Regions from separate parts of the Paenibacillus sp. S02 genome, predicted to be linked through region 2. Evidence: a T-box and tRNA genes for the amino acid it is inferred to sense, from the RefSeq annotation. Region 2 holds a T-box; the other holds one or more tRNA genes.

Region 1 (7,448 bases), 2.5 Mb from region 2:
CCGTGAGGGAAAGGTGAAAAGCACCCCGGAAGGGGAGTGAAATAGATCCTGAAACCGTGTGCTTACAAGAAGTCAGAGCCCGATCTATGGGTGATGGCGTGCCTTTTGTAGAATGAACCGGCGAGTTACGTTCCCGTGCAAGGTTAAGGTGAAGAGCTGAAGCCGCAGCGAAAGCGAGTCTGAATAGGGCGAATGAGTACGTGGACGTAGACCCGAAACCGGGTGATCTACCCCTGTCCAGGGTGAAGGTGCGGTAACACGCACTGGAGGCCCGAACCCACGCATGTTGAAAAATGCGGGGATGAGGTGGGGGTAGCGGAGAAATTCCAATCGAACCCGGAGATAGCTGGTTCTCCCCGAAATAGCTTTAGGGCTAGCCTCGGAAAAAAGAATCGTGGAGGTAGAGCACTGATTGGGTGCGGGGCCCGCAAGGGTTACCAAGCTCAGTCAAACTCCGAATGCCATAGATTTAGTTCCGGGAGTCAGACAGTGAGTGCTAAGATCCATTGTCGAAAGGGAAACAGCCCAGACCATCAGCTAAGGTCCCCAAGTGTGTGTTAAGTGGGAAAGGATGTGGAGTTGCACAGACAACCAGGATGTTGGCTTAGAAGCAGCCACCATTGAAAGAGTGCGTAATAGCTCACTGGTCGAGTGACTCTGCGCCGAAAATGTAACGGGGCTAAACACACCACCGAAGCTATGGCTTGATGCTTGCATCAGGGGTAGGGGAGCGTTGAATGCGGGTTGAAGGTGTACCGTAAGGAGCGCTGGACTGCATTCAAGTGAGAATGCCGGTATGAGTAACGAAAAGATCTGTGAGAATCAGATCCGCCGAAAGCCTAAGGGTTCCTGAGGAAGGTTCGTCCGCTCAGGGTAAGTCGGGACCTAAGGCGAGGCCGATAGGCGTAGTCGAAGGACAACAGGTCGAAATTCCTGTACCACCGTAATCCGTTATGAGCGATGGGGTGACGCAGTAGGGTAGTGACGCGGACTGATGGATGTCCGTCTAAGCAGTGAGGCTGGTGTGTAGGCAAATCCGCACATCGTAAGGCTGGGCTGTGATGGGGAGCGAAAATTGTAGTAGCGAAGGTCATGATCTCAGACTGCCAAGAAAAGCCTCTAGCCAGGAGAAGGTGCCCGTACCGCAAACCGACACAGGTAGGCGAGAAGAGAATTCTAAGGCGCGCGGAAGAACTCTCGTTAAGGAACTCGGCAAAATGACCCCGTAACTTCGGGAGAAGGGGTGCCTCGGTAGGGTGAATAGCCCGAGGGGGCCGCAGTGAAAAGGCCCAAGCGACTGTTTAGCAAAAACACAGGTCTGTGCGAAGCCGCAAGGCGAAGTATACGGGCTGACGCCTGCCCGGTGCTGGAAGGTTAAGGGGAGTGGTAAGCCCTTCGGGGCGAAGCTATGAACCGAAGCCCCAGTAAACGGCGGCCGTAACTATAACGGTCCTAAGGTAGCGAAATTCCTTGTCAGGTAAATTCTGACCCGCACGAATGGCGTAACGACTTGGGCGCTGTCTCAACGAGAGATCCGGTGAAATTTTAATACCTGTGAAGATGCAGGTTACCCGCGACAAGACGGAAAGACCCCATGGAGCTTTACTGCAGCTTGATATTGAATTTGGGTACGATCTGTACAGGATAGGTGGGAGCCGTAGAATCTTGAGCGCCAGCTTGAGAGGAGGCATCCTTGGGATACCACCCTGATCGTATCTAGGTTCTAACTTGGTACCGTGAACCGGTACGAGGACAGTGTCAGGTGGGCAGTTTGACTGGGGCGGTCGCCTCCTAAAGAGTAACGGAGGCGCCCCAAGGTTCCCTCAGAATGGTTGGAAATCATTCGAAGAGTGCAAAGGCAGAAGGGAGCTTGACTGCGAGACCTACAAGTCGAGCAGGGACGAAAGTCGGGCTTAGTGATCCGGTGGTACCGCATGGAAGGGCCATCGCTCAACGGATAAAAGCTACCCTGGGGATAACAGGCTTATCTCCCCCAAGAGTCCACATCGACGGGGAGGTTTGGCACCTCGATGTCGGCTCATCGCATCCTGGGGCTGAAGTAGGTCCCAAGGGTTGGGCTGTTCGCCCATTAAAGCGGTACGCGAGCTGGGTTCAGAACGTCGTGAGACAGTTCGGTCCCTATCTGTCGTGGGCGTAGGAAATTTGAGAGGAGCTGTCCTTAGTACGAGAGGACCGGGATGGACGTACCGCTGGTGTACCAGTTGTTCCGCCAGGAGCACCGCTGGGTAGCTATGTACGGAAGGGATAAGCGCTGAAAGCATCTAAGCGTGAAGCCCCCCTCAAGATGAGATTTCCCAGTATGTAAGACCCCTTGAAGACGACGAGGTAGATAGGTTGGGGGTGGAAGTGCAGTAATGCATGGAGCTGACCAATACTAATCGGTCGAGGGCTTATCCTAAATAAAACGCAAATGAGTTTCGGATCCAGTTTTCAGGGTGTAACCTTGAAGGTATGTACAAGTGACATACGACAAGCGCATGGCTATTCATTCACACGATAAGTGATGAACCGAATAACCGTACGGTAGAATTTACGATGTAAATTCATGTTTGGTGGCGATAGCGGAGGGGTTCCACACGTACCCATCCCGAACACGACCGTTAAGCCCTCCAGCGCCGATGGTACTTGGACCGCAGGGTCCTGGGAGAGTAGGACGTCGCCAAGCGATATCCTTTAAAGGATGATGAAGTTTTACATGTTAGGGCCTTTAGCTCAGCTGGTTAGAGCGCACCCCTGATAAGGGTGAGGTCGGTGGTTCGAGTCCACTAAGGCCCACCACTTCTAGAATAACAAAAAGATTGGGGCCATAGCTCAGCTGGGAGAGCGCCTGCCTTGCACGCAGGAGGTCAGCGGTTCGATCCCGCTTGGCTCCACCAATATTCCCTGATAGCTCAGTTGGTAGAGCACTCGACTGTTAATCGAGTTGTCACAGGTTCGAGTCCTGTTCGGGGAGCCATGTTTTGAATATTTCTGACTTTTATATATAAGGTGGCGGCGTAGCTCAGCTGGCTAGAGCGTACGGTTCATACCCGTGAGGTCGGGGGTTCGATCCCCTCTGCCGCTACTCGGAGAGATACCCAAGTGGCTATAAGGGGACCCTCTGCTAAGGGGTTAGACTGCGAAAGTGGTGCGAGGGTTCGAATCCCTCTCTCTCCGCCATAAATTTATTGGAACCAGAACTTATTTTGTAAGGCCCGTTGGTCAAGGGGTTAAGACACCTCCCTTTCACGGAGGTAACAGGGGTTCGAATCCCCTACGGGTCATAATATGGAGGCTTAGCTCAGCTGGGAGAGCATCTGCCTTACAAGCAGAGGGTCGGGGGTTCGATCCCCTCAGCCTCCACCATAAGAAAATTTGATAAATCCCTTTTAATGTCGCGGGGTGGAGCAGTTCGGTAGCTCGTCGGGCTCATAACCCGAAGGTCGTAGGTTCAAATCCTGCCCCCGCAATTAATTTCCTATTGGAAATGCCTCTGGAACTGTGGTGTAGAGGCCTAACATGCCTGCCTGTCACGCAGGAGATCGCGGGTTCGAATCCCGTCAGTTCCGCCATTTTAACCTCATATATAGTTAGCATATATAGTGTGGATTATATGGTGTAGTAATAAAACAAAATATGGCTCGGTAGCTCAGTCGGTAGAGCAGAGGACTGAAAATCCTCGTGTCGGCGGTTCGATTCCGTCCCGAGCCACCTTTCAAGTGGGAAATGAGTAATGTGCCGGTGTAGCTCAACTGGTAGAGCAACTGACTTGTAATCAGTAGGTTGGGGGTTCAAGTCCTCTCGCCGGCACCATTTTGGAGGATTAGCGAAGTGGCCAAACGCATCAGACTGTAAATCTGCTCCCTTACGGGTTCGGTGGTTCGAATCCATCATCCTCCACCAGTCTTTTCATAATCATATGGCGGTCGTGGCGAAGTGGTTAACGCACCGGACTGTGACTCCGGCATTCGTGGGTTCAAGCCCCATCGGCCGCCCTTTATTCTTAATTTATTGGGGATTAGCCAAGCGGTAAGGCAACGGACTTTGACTCCGTCATGCATAGGTTCAAATCCTATATCCCCAGCCATTAAGAGCCATTAGCTCAGTTGGTAGAGCACCTGACTTTTAATCAGGGTGTCGAAGGTTCGAGTCCTTCATGGCTCACCATTTATAATTATTTTGCGGTCGTGGCGGAATTGGCAGACGCGCACGGTTCAGGTCCGTGTGGGCTAACCCCCGTGGAGGTTCGAGTCCTCTCGACCGCACCATATTTTGCGGACGTGGCTCAGCGGTAGAGCATCGCCTTGCCAAGGCGAGGGTCGCGGGTTCGATTCCCGTCGTCCGCTCCATTATCCATACGGCGCCATAGCCAAGTGGTAAGGCAAAGCTCTGCAAAAGCTTCATCCCCAGTTCAAATCTGGGTGGCGCCTTGACTGCTCATTATGGATTTAAATATGCGCCCTTAGCTCAGCTGGATAGAGCGTTTGACTACGAATCAAAAGGCCGGGAGTTCGAATCTCTCAGGGCGCGCCATTTCTTAAAAAAAGTATAATGTCGGGATGTAGCTCAGCTTGGTAGAGCACCTGGTTTGGGACCAGGGGGTCGCATGTTCAAATCGTGTCATCCCGATACTGATTTGCGGGTGTAGTTCAATGGTAGAACTCCAGCCTTCCAAGCTGGTAGCGTGGGTTCGATTCCCATCACCCGCTTTTTGCTATAGCGGATTCTTGTTGCCTCAGTGGTGACACCTTATAAATAAAGAGAGCCTGTCTGGGGACAGAGCTCTCTCTTTTTTTTGTATCTATCTTCATGTACCCACAATGTGTTGATTATTCATAATCTCGGTATCGGTGTATATCGTTCTGATCATACAACTGGTATACACCGATAACCGATCTAGTGGACAGTTTTTACACGGGAATGGCCAGCTGGATGGAGGTTCCCTCATCTGGAGCAGAGGTCATGCTCATAAATCCCCCTACCCCTCTAGCTCGTTCTTCCATACTAAACAATCCAACTCCCTCTCCTTGGGACTTTCCAGAGAATCCAATGCCCTCATCCCGAATGGTCACTTGTATCATTTCATCTTGATCCTCAACGTCGACATATGCCTCCGCTACATCTGCGTATTTGGCTACATTCGTTAATGCCTCCTGTACAATCCGATAAATTGCTATTTCCTTGCGAATATCAAGGCGTTTACGTAGAGTGCATTGAAAATGCACCTCAATCCCGTAATGAGAACAGAAGTTTTCAATATAGGTTCTTATAGCTGGAACGACACCCAAATCATCCAGAACTGAGGGACGAAGTTCCCACGCTAGACCACGAACATCTTTGATGATGTCGGTCACCTGCGAACGAAGACTCTCCAGAGCAGCACTAGGTTGTTCGGCAAGTTGGCTGTCTAACTGAATAATAAGTGAAAATAAGCTTTGCCCTATCCCATCATGTAGCTCTCTTGAAAAGCGTTTACGTTCTTCTTCCTGTATTTGCATGACTTGCGTCATCATAGACTGGAGTTCTGCTTCTACTTTCTTTAGTTTAGTGACCTCATTGCGGATCGCTAAGTACTGATAGGGTTTACCTTCCTCGTCCATAAACGGAACGATCGTAGTATTCACCCAGTAGTAGCTGTTATCTTTAGCACGATTACGTATTTCTCCTTGCCATACCTCACCTGAACGGATTGTAGTCCACAGGTTTTTCATGAAGGCAGGGGTATGATAGCCTGAATTAATGAGACGATGATCCTGACCGATCAGCTCTTCACGACTGTATTGCGAAATCTCACAGAACTTGTCGTTCACGTACTGAATAATACCTCGATGATCGGTCAAAGCAACGATGGAAGACGTATCTAGAGCAAATTTAAGATTGGATAGTTGGTGGAGTGAGTTACGCAGTGCATGGAGAAAAGGGGACTCTGGTATATAAATTTCCAGATCATTCAGCAGTGTATCGGTTGATTCACCAAAGGCATGCTGCAGTAAAGGATTAGAAGGTTCATTCATAATGGAGCAGCCCCTTTTTTAGTGCGAATTTGACTAGTTCAGGTCGTGTTTTCAAGTTAAGCTTCTCCATAAGATTGCTTTTATGGGACTCTACGGTTTTGACGCTAATCACCAGGTGCTCGGCAATTTCCTTGTTAGCATATCCTTTGGCTACCCACGATAGAATCTCTTTCTCCCGCTCAGACAAGGATTCATAGGGTCCGGCTATGCCTTCCTGTTTGATTTTGTCCAGATATTCACTCATCAGTCGTTTGGTTGCATTCGGGTACAAATAGGCACTACCCTCGGCTACAGACTGGATGGCAGCGAGCAACTCCTCGTGAGGTGCGCTTTTTAAAATATATCCGGATGCTCCAGCCTGAATGGCCCGGAACAGATATTCTTCATCATCATGCATCGTTAAAATAAGGACTTCTGTATCGGGCAACTGTTTTTTTAATTCAGTGGTTGCCGTGAGACCATCTTTGCCAGGTGGCATGCTAAAATCCATGAGCACGACATTAGGTTGTAGCTCCACTGCCTTGCGGATTGCCTCATCCCCGTCTGCTGCATCTCCTACTACCTTGATACCGTTTTTGCCGTCCAATAGGGCCATGAGGCCAGAACGTACGACAACGTGATCATCCACTACTAGTATACGAATCAATTTGTCATCCCCTCGAACGGTAAAAAAACCGTGCGTTTTGTCATAATCATAGCAAATTTTAGGGATTTCAATCAACAAAGATAGTTAGGGACAGTCATATCAAGTATTTTATGAGTTTCATTATCTACAGAAGCATTGTTGATCTATGGAGTAAGAGGGTGAGCACATAGTTGGCTAAGGCGTTGAGCGACTTGAGTGGCCTCGGCTACATCAGACTCTGTGAACATCCTCACATCACGATTACCAAGAAGCAGCACACCGTTGGGCAGATCCCCTGTGCTGGAAAAGGGAATAGCAACAGCAGAGTGAAGCTGCTCGGCCAGCATTAGTGCACATTCCTGACGCATACGTATACTACCTGATAGCAGAGCACTTACAGTCACGGTACGTCCCAAGCGAACAGCCATCCCGGCAATACCATGACCAATCTTAAAAGAAATAAGGCGATAGCGATTGCTTCGGCTACCGGAGGCGTAATACCAATGCAACTTACCACCCGACTTGGACATAAATGCAAGGGCAGTGAGATCACCATAAATAGTATCTCTCAACTGGTTCAGTTCTTTTCGCATTTCATCCGTTATTTGTAGCATAGAAGACACATCCTTTTTCATAACCAAACTATATCTCTAATTCATTGTAGTTCCGACAGTTACAAAAGTAGATCAGGGAACCCCCTGATCTATAGGCGCAGGAAACACTGACTTTTCATCAGGTCGGGTAAGGAGTAGGGAAAAGGCCGATAAATGGGGCGTTAGCTTACGTCTGGAGTGATATTTATCACAGTA
Region 2 (7,448 bases):
CATGAGCAGAAGCTGACTGATTTTTTGGACCCGCGCCAGCAGTACATATTGGAGACACTTGCTTCGAAGGAAGACAAGGTCACGATTAGGATTGATGGAGGATACATGGCTTCAGAACGAAAGCGGGCGCTTATTGCGCCCGATTATTCGTATTTGGACGGTGAGGAGATGGGGATTCAGGTCCTTTCCATCACATCTGACGATCATAAAATAGGTACCCTTGAGCACGGTGACTATCTAGGTGCCCTACTGGGGCTTGGAATCAAACGTGGGAAAATCGGGGACATTCATGTACTTGATGATGGGTGCCATGTATTGGTAGCTTCAGAGATCGGTGATTTTATGACAATGCATTTGCAGCAGGTACATCGTGTTCATGTATGGACAGAACTGTTGCCTGTAGCGAGTCTGCGAACGAAGGAAGTTGCATTAGAGGTGCTAGATCTGACGGTCGCTTCTTTGCGCCTGGACGGTATTGCCAGCGACGTGTACAAGCTAAGCCGCAGTAAAATATTAACACCGATTCGGGCGGGACGGTGCCGGGTAAATTGGAAGGTGGAGGAGAATCCATCCACTCCACTTAAAGCTGGGGACGTTATTTCCATGCAGGGTTTTGGGCGTTTCAAAGTGCTTGAAACAGACGGGATGACAAAAAAGGGAAGATTCCGTGTCAAAATTGGTAAGTTTGTATAGCTGTAGGCAGGAATCACGAGCTTTCTGTCGAAAGAATTAAGCTATAGCGAAGAACTGGAACGATTTTGCTCTGTACAGTATTCACAAAACGGGGTATGATGACCGATAGATGATAGTGAGCGTCGTGACGCGGAAAATGTATTTTTTGTCAATCTTATAGGAGGTGGACGGCATGCCATTAACGCCATTGGATATACATAACAAGGAATTTGCCCGCCGGCTTCGCGGTTATGATGAGGATCAGGTTAATGAATTTTTGGATCAGGTGATCAAAGATTACGAGGGCGTTATTCGTGAAAATAAAGAACTGAGCACCGAGTTGTTGAACGTACAGGAGAAGCTCGATCATTTCGCGACGATTGAGGATACGCTGAGTAAGACGATTATCGTGGCGCAGGAAGCGGCTGATGAAGTTCGTAACAACGCCAAGAAAGAATCCCAACTGATCGTGAAGGAAGCGGAAAAAAATGCGGACCGTATTGTGAACGAAGCATTGTCTAAATCCCGCAAGATCGCGTTGGAGGTTGAAGAACTGAAGAAGCAGGCATCGATTTACCGAGCACGGTTTCGTACACTGGTGGAAGCACAGCTTGACTTGTTAAGTCAAGACGGCTGGGAAGCCCTTGAAAACCGGGAACGGGAAGTACTGGAGCGCGAGCGTGAGATGAAAGAAATTTACTAATTTCATTTCTGACAAGCTTTTATTAGGCTTTGTTAGGGTTGACTTTTATCTTTAAACAGGCTATAACTGTAAATACTATACTGAATTCAATGATTATCCGTCTGTCGGCTGATGATTGTTATTCAAGGCAACGATGTTGCTGATTTAATATTCGATGAATTTAACATGTTTAATTCGTTGATGGGAACGAGTACGTCATGATTTGTCCCTCAGAGAGTTGGCCTTCCGGTGCAAGCCAACGTTCAGAACATGACCGAAGATCCTCCCGGAGAAGTGAGCTGAAGCGCTTAAGATTTATGGCGTGTGTAAGCAATCACCGTTTGCCATGCGTTATAATGGCGCCCTGCTGTAGTTGAGTGGGGCTCAGAGAGCCGTGATGAGACTGTATTTTTAGAATGGTCTGTTTTTACGGAATCAGGGTGGTAACGCGAGCACAGTCTCGTCCCTTTACAGGGATGGGGCTTTTTTTGTTGCTTTTTTTAGGAAATGCTATGGAAATCAATGATGAGCAGAGAGGGAGTATGACAGTATGAACAGAGTGGATGTTAAAGAAAAAGCACGGTCCCGTGACCTGCGCATCCTGAGCAAATGGAAACAAGAGGACACATTCCGCAAATCCATCACAAATCGTGAAGGAAAGCCAAATTTTGTATTTTATGAGGGCCCACCAACAGCTAACGGTAAACCGCATATCGGTCACGTGCTGGGCCGTGTAATTAAGGATTTTGTAGGCCGCTATCAGACAATGAAGGGGTACCGCGTCGTACGTAAGGCAGGCTGGGACACGCATGGCTTGCCGGTAGAATTGGGTGTACAAAAGCAACTGGGAATCTCCCACAAACCTGAAATTGAAGAATATGGCGTTGAAAAGTTTATTAAAAAATGTAAGGCAAGCGTGTTTGAGTATGAGCAACAATGGCGTGATCTAACCGAAGCGATCGGATACTGGACAGACCTCGATAACCCGTACATTACATTGGATAATAACTATATCGAGAGCGTATGGAACATTTTGGCGACAATTCATGAAAAAGATCTGTTGTATCGTGGTCATCGTGTGAGTCCGTATTGCCCGGATTGTCAGACGACGCTAAGTTCTCATGAAGTAGCGCAGGGCTACAAAGATGTGAAGGATCTGAGTGCCACGGCGAAATTCAAGTTGCATAGCAGTGGTGAATATGTACTGGCTTGGACGACAACTCCTTGGACCTTGCCGAGTCACGTGGCGCTCGCTGTCAACCCTGAACTGGAATATGCACGTGTGAAGCAGGAAGACGGTGTATACATCGTTGCTAAAAATCTGGTTGAGGACGTAATTAAAGGCGATCATGAAGTGATTGGCACACTATCCGGTTCAGAACTGGTTGGCCAAACGTATACCCCGCCATTTACGTATTTTCAGGTTGAGAAGGGTAATCAGATTCTGGGTGCGAAGTTCGTAACAGACTCCAGCGGTACAGGTATCGTTCATATGGCTCCGGCGCATGGTGAGGATGATTACCGGGTATGTCGTGAAAATGGTGTTGAGTTCATCAACGTGGTGGATCTCCAAGGTAACTATGTAGAGGAAATCACTGATTTTGCAGGCCGTTTTGTGAAAGACTGTGATGTAGATATTGTGAAAATGCTGTCCGAAAAAGGCTTGCTGTACAGCAAGGAAAAATACGAGCATAGCTATCCGTTCTGCTGGCGCTGCGATACTCCATTATTGTACTATGCTATGGACAGCTGGTTTATCAAAACAACTGCGATCAAGGATCAATTGATTGCCAACAACAGCGAAGTCGAATGGTACCCAGGGCATATACGTGAAGGACGTTTTGGCAAGTTTTTGGAGGAACTGGTGGATTGGAACATCAGTCGCGATCGCTATTGGGGTACACCGCTAAACATCTGGGTTTGTGAGGAAACTGGAGAACAGTTCGCTCCACATAGTATTGCTGAATTGAGGGAACGTGCGATTGGCGATGTACCAGCGGACATCGAGCTGCACAAACCATATGTAGATGATATTAAGGTACGTAGCCAATGCGGTAAATACGAAATGACTCGTACACCGGAAGTAATCGACGTATGGTTCGATAGTGGCTCCATGCCGTTTGCACAGCATCATTATCCTTTTGAAAATAATGAAACGTTCGAGCAGCAATTTCCGGCAGATATGATCTGCGAAGGGATTGACCAGACTCGTGGCTGGTTCTATAGCTTGCTTGCGGTTTCGACTATGCTGACTGGCAAAGCTCCTTATAAAGCTGTCATGGCGACAGGCCATGTACTGGATGAGCAGGGACAGAAAATGTCTAAATCCAAGGGTAATGTTATTGATCCGTGGGAAGTGATTGACGAGTACGGTACAGATGCTTTCCGCTGGGCATTGCTGTCTGATAGTGCACCATGGAATAGCAAACGTTTTTCCAAAGGCATTGTAGGTGAGGCTAAATCGAAGCTGGTGGATACGCTTGTCAATACACACGCTTTTCTGACCTTGTATGCGGATATCGACGGATTTGATCCGGCACAGCATCCGTTCAAACCATCGGCTCATAAGTTGGATCGCTGGATTTTGTCCCGTCTGAACAGCCTGATTTTGGTAGTGGACAAAGCGCTGGCTGTAAATGACTTCTTGAACTCATCCAAAGCGATTGAGTCCTTTGTAGATGAGCTGAGCAACTGGTATATCCGTCGTTCACGCGACCGATTCTGGGGCAATGGTCTTACAGAAGATAAGCTGGATGCATACCGTACACTGACCGAAGTGCTGTTAACGACTGCCAAACTACTTGCGCCGTTTACACCACTGCTTGCAGAGGATATTTACCTCAATCTGAGCAACGGGGAAAGTGTTCATTTGGATGATTATCCGACTGCCAATGAGTCCTTGATCGATCTGGAACTGGAACGAGACATGGAAACGGCACGTCGTGTCGTCGAATTGGCGCGTAACGTCCGCAACGAAACGGGTTTGAAAACGCGTCAACCGTTGTCCGAGTTGATTCTGTCCATGGATCAGGATTTTGAACTGAGTGGCTATGAGGAAATCATCAAAGATGAGATTAACGTGAAGCATATTCATGTTGAGACGGACGATAGCGGCTTTGTAGATTTTACACTGAAACTGAATTTGAAAGTAGCAGGCAAGAAATACGGCAAAAATGTCGGTTTCCTACAAAACTTTTTCAAAGGAATGTCTGCTGAGGATACCCGTTCTGTTGTAGAAAAAGGAGTGTTAAACGTCGCTTCTCCAGAAGGTGAAGAGCTGCAAGTTACGGCCGAAGAACTGCTGGTGGAGAAAAAAGCGAAAGAAGGCTTCGCTTCTGCTTCCGGTTATGGCTTAACGGTAGCGTTGAACACAGACATTACGCCGGAGCTGGAGCAAGAGGGCTGGGTACGTGAAGTAGTTCGTGCGGTACAGGATTATCGTAAAAAACTGGATCTGCCGATTGAAAAATATGTGGCGTTGACGTTGGATGTAGATAACGAGCTGCGTCAGGCCATCGAAAGCTTCGACTCTGTGTTGCGTGAGAACGTATTGGTTACTACTGTGACATTTGGTCAAGCCGAACCGGCAGAACATGTGGATGTGAACGGTAAAACCATCGGCGTTCATATTGGAGAATAATTACAAGCCCCCTGTCCCATAATACAATAACAGGCAGCATATAAAAACGAGCCTAAGCATCGAAAACGGTTTTTCTCCGTTACGTGCTTCGGCTCGTTTGCTGCGTTCAGGGCAGCCATGGGAAAAGGGGGATTGTGCATATGACGGCACGATCAAGGCGTAGACAGGGGAGAAGTCTCCGAGGGATGAACGGAGAGGGAGCTGCCGTAGCCGCAGATAAAAGCAAAACAGGTAATCAGGCAGAGCAATTAAGTCGTGTTGAAAAGCTGATACGTGCTGTGTCAGAGCAGATGGAACGGACACGTATTGCAGATTATGCTTTGCTGCTGAATAAGCCTTGGCGATTACTCTGGCTAAATCTAATATCAGGCGTTTCCCGGGGAATCGGCATCGCGCTAGGTTTTACTTTTTTTGCCGCTACCATTATTTATGTGCTGCAAGTGCTCGGAGCGTTGAATTTGCCGATTATCGGTGATTATATCGCTGATATTGTACGGATTGTACAACGACAATTGGAGCTTACTACCTATTAGGCAGCGATCTCCACTTTGATGTTCACGATTCGTCTTCGTGCGTATCCGGCTCCAGTAGACCTTCGCCCTCGCCATCTTCGATATAACGCTGATAAATGGAACTACGAATAACGGAAACATTTTGTCCATAAATGTCAGTAGCAACAAAGCTTTCGTATGGTTCTACGAAGCCCATATTATCGTCGCCTGCTTCAATTTCCATATCATCATAACTGTGGATTTCTCCACTTTCGGCCATGGCTGGTGTGTTAGAGGTGCCCCAATTTTCGACTATCTGCCAAGCATCTTCACCGTCGAAGCCGTTTTGATCATCCCGCTCATCCAGACTCGTTCTGCCGAACGAGGGAGCGAGAAATTCTTCCTCTACTGGGCGGCGGTTAGACACTTCTGTTTCGGGACTGTACTCTTTGCAGTAAATGGTATAGGGAACAGCCAGTAGGCGCTCATAGGGAATGGGTTTACCGCTGGCGGCACAAATGCCATACGTCCCCTTTTCCATGGCCATCAGAGCTGATTCGATGCGTTCTAATTGGAATTCGTCGTGCTCCAGCAAGGAAATATCCTTGGCTCGCTCGTAGGTTTCGGTAGCCAGATCTCCTGGGTGGTTATCAATAGGAGAAAGCTCGCCGGTTTGATCGCGTTGGGAATCGCCGAGTCCGTAATGGCCGTTGTCCTGCAAACGATGCTCAATTTCTTTTTTGCGTTCCAGCAGTTCGTTACGCAAGCCCTGCAATTGTTGTTCCGTCAATGGGGACATGGAATCCTCTCCTTGTTCTAGGTTTACATGCGCATGCGTTGTGTCGAGTATGCTCCTTGTAGTTTGCACCGGGAAGACCTCTTTTACATAGGAAATTCTAATCAAATGCGAAGGAGTTCATTTTATGGATGATCAGTGCTTGATAGCTTGCGGGTTTCGTGGACGATCTGAGAACGCTTATGCTACAATAAATGGGTTCAACAACGGATATAAGCGGATCGGAGTGACGAAGGACTGTGATTTATTTTGGTATTGCGCTAATTATTTTTTTGATTGATCAGGGAGTTAAATATTTGGTGGCTACACGGATGGAATTGTACGAGCAAATACCAGTCATCGGCAATTTCTTTTTAATCACCTCCCATCGTAATCGTGGAGCCGCTTTTGGGATTTTGGAAGGTCAACGTTGGCTTTTTATCGTGATTACAATTGTAGTGGTGATTGGTATCATCTGGTACCTGCGAAAAACAGTCAAGGCTGGACAAAAGCTACTTCCTGTTGCGCTAAGTTTGGTGCTGGGGGGAGCAGTCGGTAACTTTTTGGATCGAGCTATTTCAGGGGAAGTAGTTGATTTTGCACAATTTAATTTTGGAAGCTATACGTTCCCCATTTTTAATGTGGCAGATTCGGCGATTGTCATCGGTGTAGCACTGATTATTTTGGATACATTGCTGGAATCGCGTCGGGAAAAGGGAAATGGCAATGATAGCATTGAAGGGAAGTCATAGCATGAGCGAAGTGAATGAAAACGGCGAAGCCGCAGGTCTGTCTTATGAGGACGAACTGGAGAGTGAATCTCTGGAATGGACAGCGGATTCCGGGGATGCCAAAACACGTATAGACAAATATATCGCTGAAGAAATGAAGGAAGTGTCTCGTTCTCAGATACAGCTGTGGATCGGAAATGGTCGGGTGCTGGTGAACGGTACGGCGATCAAGGCGAACTACAAGCTGGCTGAAGGAGATCGTATTGTATTATCGGTACCGGAGCCAGAAAGTGTAGATATTGTACCGGAAAATATTCCGTTGGATGTCGTTTACGAGGACTCGGATGTTATTGTTATTAACAAGCAACGTGGTCTGGTTGTGCATCCTGCACCGGGACACTCTTCGGGAACATTGGTTAACGCACTGATGTACCACTGCCACGATCTTTCCGGCATC

The links. The T-box of region 2 lies ahead of ileS (isoleucine--tRNA ligase). A T-box ahead of a tRNA ligase gene usually reads a tRNA of that ligase, here a tRNA-Ile.
Region 1: it has a tRNA-Ile gene. The T-box ahead of ileS (isoleucine--tRNA ligase) is inferred to sense a tRNA for this amino acid. The anticodon was not compared.

What each region holds. Positions count from the first base shown of each region.
Region 1 is NZ_CP073682.1:416,400-423,847, forward strand. Features, by position in the region: rRNA gene KAI36_RS01785 (23S ribosomal RNA) at 1-2,419, shown strand, start outside; rRNA gene rrf (5S ribosomal RNA) at 2,570-2,686, shown strand; tRNA gene KAI36_RS01795 (tRNA-Ile) at 2,723-2,799, shown strand; tRNA gene KAI36_RS01800 (tRNA-Ala) at 2,822-2,897, shown strand; tRNA gene KAI36_RS01805 (tRNA-Asn) at 2,902-2,977, shown strand; tRNA gene KAI36_RS01810 (tRNA-Met) at 3,012-3,085, shown strand; tRNA gene KAI36_RS01815 (tRNA-Ser) at 3,089-3,180, shown strand; tRNA gene KAI36_RS01820 (tRNA-Glu) at 3,213-3,284, shown strand; tRNA gene KAI36_RS01825 (tRNA-Val) at 3,291-3,366, shown strand; tRNA gene KAI36_RS01830 (tRNA-Met) at 3,397-3,470, shown strand; tRNA gene KAI36_RS01835 (tRNA-Asp) at 3,496-3,572, shown strand; tRNA gene KAI36_RS01840 (tRNA-Phe) at 3,639-3,711, shown strand; tRNA gene KAI36_RS01845 (tRNA-Thr) at 3,738-3,813, shown strand; tRNA gene KAI36_RS01850 (tRNA-Tyr) at 3,818-3,903, shown strand; tRNA gene KAI36_RS01855 (tRNA-His) at 3,923-3,995, shown strand; tRNA gene KAI36_RS01860 (tRNA-Gln) at 4,013-4,087, shown strand; tRNA gene KAI36_RS01865 (tRNA-Lys) at 4,092-4,167, shown strand; tRNA gene KAI36_RS01870 (tRNA-Leu) at 4,182-4,268, shown strand; tRNA gene KAI36_RS01875 (tRNA-Gly) at 4,275-4,349, shown strand; tRNA gene KAI36_RS01880 (tRNA-Cys) at 4,360-4,430, shown strand; tRNA gene KAI36_RS01885 (tRNA-Arg) at 4,457-4,533, shown strand; tRNA gene KAI36_RS01890 (tRNA-Pro) at 4,556-4,629, shown strand; tRNA gene KAI36_RS01895 (tRNA-Gly) at 4,639-4,709, shown strand; gene KAI36_RS01900 (PAS domain-containing sensor histidine kinase) at 4,911-6,014, opposite strand; gene KAI36_RS01905 (response regulator) at 6,007-6,660, opposite strand; gene KAI36_RS01910 (GAF domain-containing protein) at 6,804-7,253, opposite strand.
Region 2 is NZ_CP073682.1:3,952,009-3,959,456, reverse strand. Features, by position in the region: gene KAI36_RS17545 (YlmH family RNA-binding protein) at 1-693, shown strand, start outside; gene KAI36_RS17540 (DivIVA domain-containing protein) at 866-1,375, shown strand; T-box leader at 1,544-1,825, shown strand; gene ileS (isoleucine--tRNA ligase) at 1,905-4,994, shown strand; gene KAI36_RS17530 (DUF5665 domain-containing protein) at 5,135-5,527, shown strand; gene KAI36_RS17525 (TraR/DksA C4-type zinc finger protein) at 5,550-6,284, opposite strand; gene lspA (signal peptidase II) at 6,521-7,012, shown strand; gene KAI36_RS17515 (RluA family pseudouridine synthase) at 7,014-7,448, shown strand, end outside.